One region of the Klebsiella quasipneumoniae subsp. quasipneumoniae genome, then DNA from elsewhere that is predicted to be linked to it. Evidence: predicted binding sites of a transcription regulator. Region 1 holds the regulator's gene; the other holds the start of a gene.
What was found. Region 1 encodes Fur, which represses iron uptake genes when iron is present. Its sites were predicted from a motif close to ATAATAATGAGAACNACTATCAA; they were not measured.
Positions count from the first base shown of each region.

Region 2: a site for Fur is predicted at 3,025-3,047, ahead of fepB (Fe2+-enterobactin ABC transporter substrate-binding protein). Genes of this name have one in related genera too.

Region 1 is NZ_CP084876.1:3,720,282-3,725,753, forward strand. It holds gene pgm (phosphoglucomutase (alpha-D-glucose-1,6-bisphosphate-dependent)) at 1-489, opposite strand, end outside; gene seqA (replication initiation negative regulator SeqA) at 522-1,070, opposite strand; gene ybfF (esterase) at 1,254-2,027, shown strand; gene ybfE (LexA regulated protein) at 2,161-2,454, shown strand; gene fldA (flavodoxin FldA) at 2,606-3,136, shown strand; gene fur (ferric iron uptake transcriptional regulator) at 3,428-3,880, shown strand; gene tcuR (tricarballylate utilization LysR family transcriptional regulator TcuR) at 4,008-4,934, shown strand; gene tcuA (FAD-dependent tricarballylate dehydrogenase TcuA) at 5,032-5,472, shown strand, end outside.
Region 2 is NZ_CP084876.1:3,825,727-3,831,198, forward strand. It holds gene entB (enterobactin biosynthesis bifunctional isochorismatase/aryl carrier protein EntB) at 1-192, opposite strand, end outside; gene entE ((2,3-dihydroxybenzoyl)adenylate synthase EntE) at 206-1,813, opposite strand; gene entC (isochorismate synthase EntC) at 1,823-2,998, opposite strand; gene fepB (Fe2+-enterobactin ABC transporter substrate-binding protein) at 3,187-4,146, shown strand; gene entS (enterobactin transporter EntS) at 4,405-5,472, opposite strand, start outside.

The sequences.
Region 1 (5,472 bases):
ACCGCCGTTTGGCGGGTTGTACTTGATACCGCCATCTTCCGGCGGGTTGTGTGACGGGGTGATCACAATGCCGTCCGCCAGCGGACCGCCTTTTTTGTTATGCACCAGAATCGCGTTGGAGACCGCCGGCGTCGGGGTGAAGCCGTTGTTTTCCTGCACGATCACGTCAACACCATTGGCGGTTAACACTTCCAGCACCGAAATAAACGCCGGCTCGGACAGGGCGTGGGTATCTTTACCGACATAGCACGGACCGGTGATCCCGTTCTTCGCACGATCTTCCGCAATCGCCTGGGCGATGGCCAGGATATGCGGTTCGTTGAAGTTGTGACGCGCCGCGCTGCCGCGATGGCCGGAGGTGCCGAATTTGACCGCATGCTCCGCATTACCGACTTCAGGCTTCAGCACGTAGTACTGAGCAGTCAGTTGGGCGACGTTAATCAAATCACTCTGTTGCGCAGGCTGCCCCGCACGTTTATCGATTGCCATTGCCTGATCCTTCTGGTGCAAATGTTAAAAAGCTAGATCGTGCCGCAAACCTTTTCAATCAGCTCCGCAGGGAACTGCATCGACTGCATGATGTGCTCAATCATGCTGCATTTACGGCCGGTATTGGTATTGGTGATCACCCACCACGGTGTACCAGGAACCTGTTTCGGTTTGGTCTGATTACCGCTTTTCAGCAGCGTACGCGCATCTTCCGCGAAGTAGACGCGCGTGCGGCCATGCAGAGACTCCGTCGCCTCGGCAAATGCTTTACTGTCCAGGGAGTAGAGGGTGGTCAACACCAGCATAAAACGGTTCACCGCGCGCTTCTGCTCGGCGTATTCATCAGATAACAGCATCTCGCGCATGGCGCGGACTTTATCTTTCGCCGGGTTAGCGGGTTTCACCTCAACGGCAGGCGCGGGCGCCAGCGCCGGCGCGGCTTTGCTGACCTGTGTAGCCGGTTGGGAAACGGCGGAAAATTTCAGCATGCGCCGTAAAATGTCGGATGCGCTCTCGCCGATATGCAGAGTGTGGCTGGCAATATAGCGATAGAGTTCATCATCAACTTCAATTGTTTTCATCTTAATCCAGTGCGATATCTTTTCTGAATACAAATCGTTGGGATTATAAGTACAAATCCCAACCGCGGATAGCGTCAAACCAGGATGGCGGTAAAACTCAGAAAACTTCTGGGTCTTGCAGCCGGATGGCAGAATGTCCAACATAATACCCTAACCCGACGGAGCGAAAAAAAGAACTTTGCCATGAAATTAAATAGCCGAGCGCAATCTGCACAGAATCCGCACAACCACTCCCCGATCGTGCTGGTCCACGGTCTGTTTGGCAGCCTGGACAACCTGGGCATCCTCGCCCGCGACCTGGTCGCCGACCACGATATTCTGCAGGTCGATATGCGCAACCACGGTTTGTCGCCGCGGTCGCCAGAGATGACCTACCCCGCGATGGCGCAGGATCTGCGCGATACGCTCGACGCGCACCAGATTGAGCGCGCCACCTTTATCGGCCATTCGATGGGCGGCAAAGCGGTGATGGCGCTGACCGCCCTGGCGCCGGAGCGCATCAACGGTCTGGTGGCGATCGATATCGCCCCGGTGGATTATCATGTTCGCCGCCATGATGAGATCTTCGCCGCTATCCGCGCCGTCAGCGAATCCGCCGCCAGCACCCGCCAGCAGGCGGCGCAGGTGATGCGCGAGCATCTGCAGGAAGAGGGAGTGATTCAGTTCCTGCTGAAATCTTTCGTCGACGGCGACTGGCGCTTCAACGTCCCGGTGCTGTGGGACCAGTACCCGCATATCGTCGGCTGGGAAACCATACCGGCCTGGCCGCACCCGACGCAGTTTATTCCCGGCGGCAACTCACCCTACGTGACCGACGCCTACCGCGACGCGCTGCTGGCCCAGTTCCCGCAGGCCCGGGCCCACGTCATCGCCGGCGCCGGACACTGGGTCCATGCCGAGAAACCCGAAGCGGTGTTGCGCGCGATCCGCCGCTATCTCACGAGCATTGGCGCCTGATTGGCTAAAATATGCCCGACCGCGCCGCAGAATGCCCGCGGTCGTTGGCGCAGCCGTTCGCCTGATGTATGATGGCGCGCTATCTGCGCCGGCTAGAGCCCGGCAGCTTGTTTCCCCGAAGTCACTCAGAATCATGGCAAAAGAACAAACGGACCGTACGACATTAGATTTGTTCGCAAACGAGCGTCGCCCGGGAAGACCAAAAACCAATCCGCTGTCGCGCGATGAACAACTGCGCATCAACAAACGTAATCAGCTGAAACGCGATAAAGTGCGCGGGCTGAAGCGCGTGGAGCTAAAGCTCAACGCCGACGCGGTCGATGCCCTTAACGAACTGGCGGAAGCGCGTAATATGAGCCGCAGCGATCTCATCGAAGAGATGCTGATGACGCAATTAACCGCCCTGCGCAGCCAGGGAAAAGTCTAACTTTCCGCGAAAAATCCGCATTCATGTAGCAGAGTGTGCAGTCGGGCGTGATTGCTGTTTCCGCGTCCTTGCCTGTTCTGCTATGATTGCCGTTATCTGTGGGCATCGCGTCCCTACCACATCATTTAAGTTTCAAGAGGTTATTTTACTCATGGCAATCATCGGCATCTTTTTTGGCAGCGACACCGGCAACACCGAAAATATTGCAAAAATGATTCAAAAGCAGCTTGGTAAAGATGTTGCTGATGTTCACGACATTGCCAAAAGCAGCAAAGAAGATCTGGAAGCCCACGACATCCTGCTGCTCGGCATCCCGACCTGGTACTACGGTGAAGCCCAGTGTGACTGGGACGACTTCTTCCCGACGCTGGAAGAGATCGACTTTAACGGCAAGCTGGTGGCGCTGTTCGGCTGCGGCGACCAGGAAGACTACGCAGAGTACTTCTGCGATGCGCTGGGCACCATCCGCGACATCATTGAGCCGCGCGGCGCGACCATCGTTGGCCACTGGCCGACTGCCGGCTATCACTTCGAGGCCTCCAAAGGCCTGGCGGATGACGACCACTTCGTCGGCCTCGCCATTGATGAAGACCGTCAGCCGGAACTGACCAACGAGCGCGTTGAGAAGTGGGTGAAGCAGGTGGCTGAAGAGCTGCACCTCGAAGAAATCAAAAACGCCTGATAATTAAGCGGCGCAATCGTTGAGTTGCGTCGTATTAATAGACAAAAGCAATCAAACTAATAGCTACAAGTTTTTAACTTTTAATCACATATCTGTACAATGTCCTCTGATTCTACGAGGCACGTGACGCAGTTTGTAGCTGGTGCCTCGTTTTTGACAGCAAACCAGGCCCGATGCTTGCAGTTTTCATTTACCAGTGGCAGTTCTATAATGAGACGCATTACGTCGGGTTAATTTCTGTATGACTTCCGTTGAAGGAAGTAGATCGTTTAGCAACAGGACAGATTCCGCATGACTGACAACAATACCGCATTAAAGAAGGCTGGCCTGAAAGTCACACTTCCTCGACTGAAAATCCTTGAAGTGCTGCAGGAACCGGATAACCATCATGTCAGTGCGGAAGACTTATATAAACGCCTGATCGACATGGGCGAAGAGATTGGTCTGGCGACCGTTTACCGCGTCCTCAACCAGTTTGATGACGCCGGTATCGTGACTCGTCATAATTTTGAAGGCGGTAAATCCGTTTTCGAACTGACCCAGCAGCATCACCACGATCACCTGATCTGCCTCGACTGCGGCAAAGTGATCGAATTCAGTGATGACTCTATCGAAGCGCGCCAGCGTGAAATCGCTTCCCGTCACGGCATCCGCCTGACCAACCACAGTCTGTATCTGTACGGTCACTGTGCGGAAGGTGATTGCCGCGAGGACGAACACGCCCACGACGCAGTGGAAAAGTAATTCCCTGCTTCGCCTGCTCTGAAAAGCCAACCAGCCGGTTGGCTTTTTTATGGGCGCTTCTGCCGCGCTTCCCGCTCACGTCCCGGCGGCGACCCTCGCGAGTCCCCGCTTTGTCCGGAGAGTTGATATGGAACTTCGCCAGCTACGCTATTTTACGCGCATTGTTGAAACCGGCAGCATGGGCCGCGCCGCGCTCGATCTGAATATCGGCGTCTCGGCGCTCAGCCAGCAGATCGCGCGTCTGGAAAATGAGCTGTCCATTCGCCTCCTGCAGCGAACCTCTCGCGGCGTGACGCCCACCAGCGCGGGCCTCGCTTTCTACTCACAGGCGCAGCTGGCGCTGCGTCATGCCGATGATGCCATCCTCGCCGCCCGCGAGGCGCGGCTGTCGGGCCACGTCAGCGTCGGCATGGCCCCCAGCACCGCCTCCGTTCTTGGCGTACCGTTCATCAACGCGATGCGCGAGAGCTACCCCGACGTCCGCCTGCACCTGGTGGAAAGCCTCTCCGGGAATCTGGAGCGGATGATCAACACCCGCCAGCTGGATTTAGCCATCGTCTTCCAGCAGGAGAAGATCCTGCGCTGGAGCGCCAGACCGGTGCTCGAAGAGCGCCTGTTCCTGATTGGCACCCATGCGCTGTTGGCCTCGCTGCCGGATGACCCTGTTTCCCCTGACCAGCTCACCACCCTGCCGCTGATTATGCCAAGCCAGGGCCACGGCCTGCGCGGCAGGCTGGAGGCGGTTTGCCAGCAGCACAGCCTCAGCGTTGAGGTGGTGGCGGACATTGACGGTCTGGCCCTGCTGATGCAGGCCGTGCGCAGCGGACTGGGCGCCACTCTGCAGCCCGGGGCCGCTATTTCCCATCTCGACCATCAGGCGCTGAGGGTGATCGGCATCGCTAATCCGGTCCTCAGCCGCCCCAACTTTCTGGTCAGCCTGTCGGATGATGAGCTCACCCCGGCAGGCCTTGCGGCACGGGTCATACTAAGCAAAGTCATGCGCCAGCTGGTGGAGTCCGATCGCTGGCCAGGCGCCACCCTTTACGTTAACTAAACCCCTCTTTAGCGTTACGCCATAGCGCCCCGTCGCCGTTACCGCCTACATTCCCATTACAAATTTAACAATCCATTAAATTGTAAGGGAGCCGATAATGGTGGATGTACTGGTCATTGGCGGCGGCAATGCCGCGCTATGCGCCGCCTTAACCGCCCGGGAAGCCGGCGCCTCGGTGCTGCTGCTGGAGGCGGCGCCGCGGGAGTGGCGAGGCGGCAATTCGCAGCACACGCGTAACCTGCGCTGTATGCACGATGCGCCGCAGGACGTGCTGGTCGACAGCTATCCGGAAGAGGAGTACTGGCAGGATCTGCTGCGCGTCACCGAAGGGAACACCAACGAAGCGCTGGCCCGGCTGGTGATCCGCACCTCGTCACAGTGCCGGGACTGGATGCGTCAGCACGGGGTTAACTTTCAGCCGCCGCTCTCCGGCGCCCTGCACGTGGCCCGCACCAACGCCTTTTTTATGGGCGGCGGCAAAGCGCTGGTCAATGCCTATTACCGCAGCGCAGAGCGGATGGGGGTGCAGATCCGCTAC
Region 2 (5,472 bases), 110 kb from region 1:
GCGCAGGGCGGCGATATTGGCCACCACTTTCTCCATCATCGCGCTGTTTTCGCCCCAGAAATTGAGGAAATACTCCTGCATATCGTGGATCAGCAACGCGGCGCGGGAAGGCTCAAAGGCCCAGCTGACTTTGTTCGCCGGGATATCGCTGGCTTCCGGCAGCGCGTAAGCCTGTAATTTAGGGATTGCCATTTTCTGTTCTCCTTCAGCCCAGCTTGCCTTCGGCCAGCCACTGACGTAATTGTTTCTTATCGACTTTGCCCACCGGCGTCAGCGGCAGCGCGGCAACGCACTCCACGCGGTCCGGCAGTTTAAATTCAGCCACCCCCTGCTCGCGCAGGAAGCGGCGCACCGCGACGGCGCGCAGCGGCGAGGTCGCCACCAGGTAAGCGCAGCTCTTCTCGCCCAGCAGGTTGTCCTCAATGCTGACCAGCGCGGCGTGGATCACCGCCTCATGGCGCAGCAGCAGGTTTTCGATCTCTTCGGCGGCGATCTTCTCGCCGCCGCGGTTGATCTGGTCTTTTTCCCGGCCCTGGACGGTGATATACCCGTCTTCATCGATCGATATCAGATCGCCGGAACAGTAAAACCCGTCGGCGTCAAAGGCTTCCGCGTTATGCTGCGGGCTGTTGTAGTAGCCGCGGAAGGTGTACGGCCCGCGGGTCATCAGGCGGCCCACTTCGCCGCGCGGCAGCGGGTTGCCGTCGGCATCCGCCACCCACACTTCATCGTCCGGGCACATCGGGCAGCCCTGGGTATGAATGATCCGCTCAGGGCTGTCGTTAAGGCGGGTGTAATTCACCAGCCCCTCCGCCATGCCGAACACCTGCTGCAGCTGGCAGCCAATTTCCGCCGGGATGCGCGCGGCAAGGGTCGCCGACAGGCGCGCGCCGCCGACCTGCAGCAGCTGCAGCGACTGCAGCTGGGCATTGCCGCCCCATTCATGGATCGCCTGCAGCCACAGGCTGACCGCCGGCGGCACCAGCGAGGCGACGTTGATCTGATGTTTTTCAATCAGCGGGAAACAGAGGGTGGCGCTGGGGTCGGCGGCAAGGATCACCCGCCCGCCGGCGAGGAATACGCCCAGCGACCCCGGGGAGCTCATCGCATAGTTATGTGCCGCCGGCAGCGCGTTGAGGTAGCGCGTCTCAGCGTTAATCCCGCAGATCTCGTTGCTGCGGCGAATGCTGTAGTCGTAGTCGTTATGGGTACGCGGGATCAGCTTCGGCGTCCCGGTGCTGCCGCCGGAGAGCTGGAAAAAGGCCACTTCGTCGGCAGGGGTTGGGTTAGCGATAAAGTTATCCGCCGGGCGGTTAATCTCCGTCGCCAGATCGCGCTCGCCGCCGTCGTTACGCAGCAGCGCCACGCGCAGGGAAGGATGTTCAGCGATAAACGCGTGAAGAAAGCTATCGTCGGCAAACAGCGCGTGCTCGCGGTCGGCGATCAGCAGCGCCGGTTTAATCTGTGCGGCGTAGGCGTTAAGCTCGCTGCGCTGGTGGCTGAACAACGCGTTCACCGGCGCGACGCCGATACGCAGCAGCGCGAAGAAGGTGATGTAAAACTCGGCGACGTTGCCCAGCTGCACCAGCGCGGTTTCCCCGCGCTTCAGTCCCTGACGCTGCAGAGAGCAGGCAAGGTTGTCCACCCGCTGGTTAAACTGGCGGTAGCTAATGTGTTGATCGCCATCGATAATCGCCACGGCGTCGTTTTCCGCGTGACGGGTGATCAGATTGGTTAATGGCAGATCCTGCCAGTAGCCTTTTTGGCGATAGCGGGCCGCGAACTCATCCGGCCAACGGGTAAATGCAATCATCCTTGCCTCTTAATTCAAGCCAAATACGTTAAGCATGGTGGTCAGTTTGACGCCGGTTTCGCGCCATTCGCCCAGCGGCGAGGAGGCCGGAACGATGCCCGCGCCGGCAAACAGGCGCAGCGTACGCTGCTGCAGACGCGCGCAGCGGATGGTCACCACCCATTCGCCGTTGCCTTCATCGTCACACCAGCCGACGATGCCGCCGAACAGCTGGCGGTCGAAGGGTTCCAGGTCGGCAATCAGGCGCTTCGCCGCCTGGTGCGGGAAGCCGCTCAGCGCCGGAGTCGGGTGCAGCAGGCAGGCCAGCGACATGGCGTTTTCTTCCGCCAGCGCCGTGCCCTCGATCGGCGTCGCCAGATGCCAGAGCGTCGGGGTGGTGATCAGCTGCGGCGATGCCGGCAGCGACAGCTGGCTGCTGCGCGGGCCCAGCACGCTCTTCATCGCCTGGGTCACCAGTTCGTGCTCGTGGCGATCTTTGCCGGATGCCAGCAGCCTGTTGCCCGCTTCGCGGTCCAGCACATCGTCCGGCTGGCGGCGGGCGGAGCCGGCCAGCGGCAGCGAGCTGAAGTGTGGTCCTTCTTTACGCAGCAGCAGCTCCGGGCTGGCGCCCAGCAGCACGCCGCCGTCGGAGAGCGGCACATGGAAGTTGAAGCTGGCGGGGTTCTGGGCGATCAGTCGCTCCATCAGGGCGCCGCTATCGACAGGATCGCGGGTGGTGATATCGATAAGTCGTGATAGCACCACTTTGTCCACTTCCGGCGTGGCGGTCAGCGCGGCGGCGCGTTCCACCATGGCTAAAAACGCATCCTGTTCCGGGATCTCCCGGCGCTCCACCACCTCCATCGTCTCCAGCGGCGCGGCATAGCGGGCGGAACGCTGTTTTTCCGGGCGCGAGAACGCTTCCCAGCGCTCCGGGATATAGAGCTCGGAAGGCTGACAGGTGTCGAACGGGATGGCCCCAACCATGACCGGCTTGCGGATCCCCGCCGCCCGGGCCTCGGCAAAGGCGGCGGCCATCTGCTGCTGGAACACGCCATTCAGCGCATCGCCGCCGTCGGCGGGCGCTGAGAAGCGGCGGAAGCAGCCTGAGGTGCTAAAACTGCGGTACGGCGACATAAAGAAGAAGCTGTCCGGCGATAAGGTCCGGGTAGATTTCTGTACATCCTCAGCCAGTGACGTTTCCATATCATCCTCCAAAAACGATAAATATATTACGAATAATTATCATTTGTATTTTGGTTGGCTAACCTAAAAGGTATTGCCCGTCATGTCAACCGCGTTACGTCATCGCGCCGCCACTTTGGCTTGCATCCTGTCGGCGCAAAGTTGAAAATGAGACGCATTTATTACCCTTCGAATCAGGATGCGATGACGTGAACTTCTCTTCTTTTTACCGCCGCGGCGCGCTGGCCGGGATGCTGTTGTTTTTAGGAATTACCTCAGCCCAGGCGGCGGACTGGCCGCGCCAGGTCACCGACAGCTACGGGACGCACACCCTGCCGAGCCAGCCGCTGCGCATTGTCTCCACCAGCGTGACCCTCACCGGCTCGCTGCTGGCGATCGACGCCCCGGTGGTCGCCAGCGGCGCCACCACCCCGAACAACCGCGTGGCCGATAGCCAGGGCTTTCTGCGCCAGTGGAGTGAGGTCGCCAAAGCCCGCAAGCTGACGCGGCTGTACATCGGCGAACCGAGCGCGGAAGCGGTGGCCGCCCAGATGCCGGATCTGATCCTGGTGAGCGCCACCGGCGGCGACTCCGCCCTGCCGCTGTACGATCAGCTCAAAACGATCGCCCCGACGCTGGTCATCAACTATGACGATAAAAGCTGGCAAACGCTGCTTACCCAGTTGGGGCAGATCACCGGCCATGAGCAGCAGGCCAGCGCGCGCATCGCCGACTTCAATAAACAGCTCGTTTCGTTAAAAGAAAAAATGAAGCTGCCGCCGCAGCCGGTCACCGCCCTCGTCTATACCGCCGCCGCGCACAGCGCCAATATCTGGACGCCGGAATCGGCCCAGGGGCAGATGCTCGAACAGCTGGGCTTTAGCCTGGCGACGCTGCCGGGCGGCCTGCCCGCCAGCCATAGTCAAGGCAAACGCCACGATATCGTGCAGCTGGGCGGGGAGAATCTGGCGGCAGGTCTGAACGGCCAGAGCCTGTTCCTGTTCGCCGGCGACCAGAAAGATGTCGATGCCATTTACGCCAACCCGCTGCTGGCGCATCTCCCGGCGGTCGAAGGCAAACGCGTTTACCCGCTGGGCACCGAGACCTTCCGTCTTGACTACTACAGCGCCCTGCTGGTGCTCCAGCGTCTCTCCAGCCTGTTCGGCTAATGCGGGCCGTGCCATCGGGACGGGTACGCGGCCTGAACGCTTTGCCGGGCGGCGCTACGCTTGCACCGGCCTACAATGCTTGCGCCCTCCAGGCCAGACCTTCGGCCCGGTAAGGCGTAGCCGCCACCGGGCATCAGGACGGGTACGCGGTCGGAACACCTTGCCGGGCGGCGCGGCGCTTGCCCGGCCTACAACGCCCGAGGCCCCGGTACCGTAGGCCCGGTAAGGCGTAGCCGCCACCGGGCAATCGCACCGTACTCAGCTTTCGTTGACTATTTCCGGGCGCTGGAAACGGCGCAGCTCGCGTAGCAGCCCCACCAGCAGCACGCCGACGAGGGCCAGCGCCCAGCCGCTGGCGCTGGCGGAAGCGACCGGCGTCATCACCGCCCCTAACCCGCCGAGCAGCGCCGCGCCGATGGCGTCGCCGGTAACGTTCTGCGCGGTCCACAGACCGTTAATTCGCCCGAGCATATGTTCCGGCGTCTGGGTCTGGATCAGGGTGTACTGCAGCAGCGAGCTAATAGCGCTCAGCCAGCCAAACAGCGCCAGGCACAGCGCGCCCAACGCCCAGTGCGGCATCAGGCTGAACAGCGCAATGGCGACAAAGGAGCACACCGTCGTCGCCAGCATCAGCGCACCCGGCCGCACGGTCTGGGCCAGCTGGCCGCTGGTCAACGCCCCCAGCGCCGCGCCGAGCGGAATCGCGGCGTACAGCAGGCCAATCTGCCCTGCCGACATCTGCCAGCTCCCGGCCAGCGCCGGATAGAGCACCCGCACCGCGCTGGCCATGGTCAGCAGGCCGCCGAGCAGCGCAATCCCGCCGATAAGCGGACTCTGGCAGAGGAAGGTCAGCCCCGCCAGCAGGGAACGCAGCGGATGCTCGCGCGGCCGCGGAGGCGGCGGCAGCTGTGGCAGACGCAGCAGGGTTAAGGTGGTGATAAAGGTCCCCGCCGCCGCCAGGCCGAAATTCCAGGCCACGCCGCCGGAGGCCAGCAGCAGGCCGCCGATCATCGGCGAAATCACCGAGCCCAGGCGCACCGTGAGCATAGTGATGGCCCCGGCCTGCATCAGATTTTCCCGCCCCACCAGCGCCGGCGTCGCCGCCAGCAGCGCGGTCACCCCCAACGAGGCGAAGAACCCATCCCAGATCCCCAGCAGGTAGATCGCCGCCAGCGACGGCTCCGGCAGCAGGGCGTTCAGACACAGGCCGACAAAGCCCACGCCGCAGGTGCCGCGCGCCAGCAGGATCAGGCGTTTGCGCTCATAGCGGTCGGCCAGTACGCCCCCCACCATCAGGCCAATAAACATCGACGCGCCGGTCAGCGT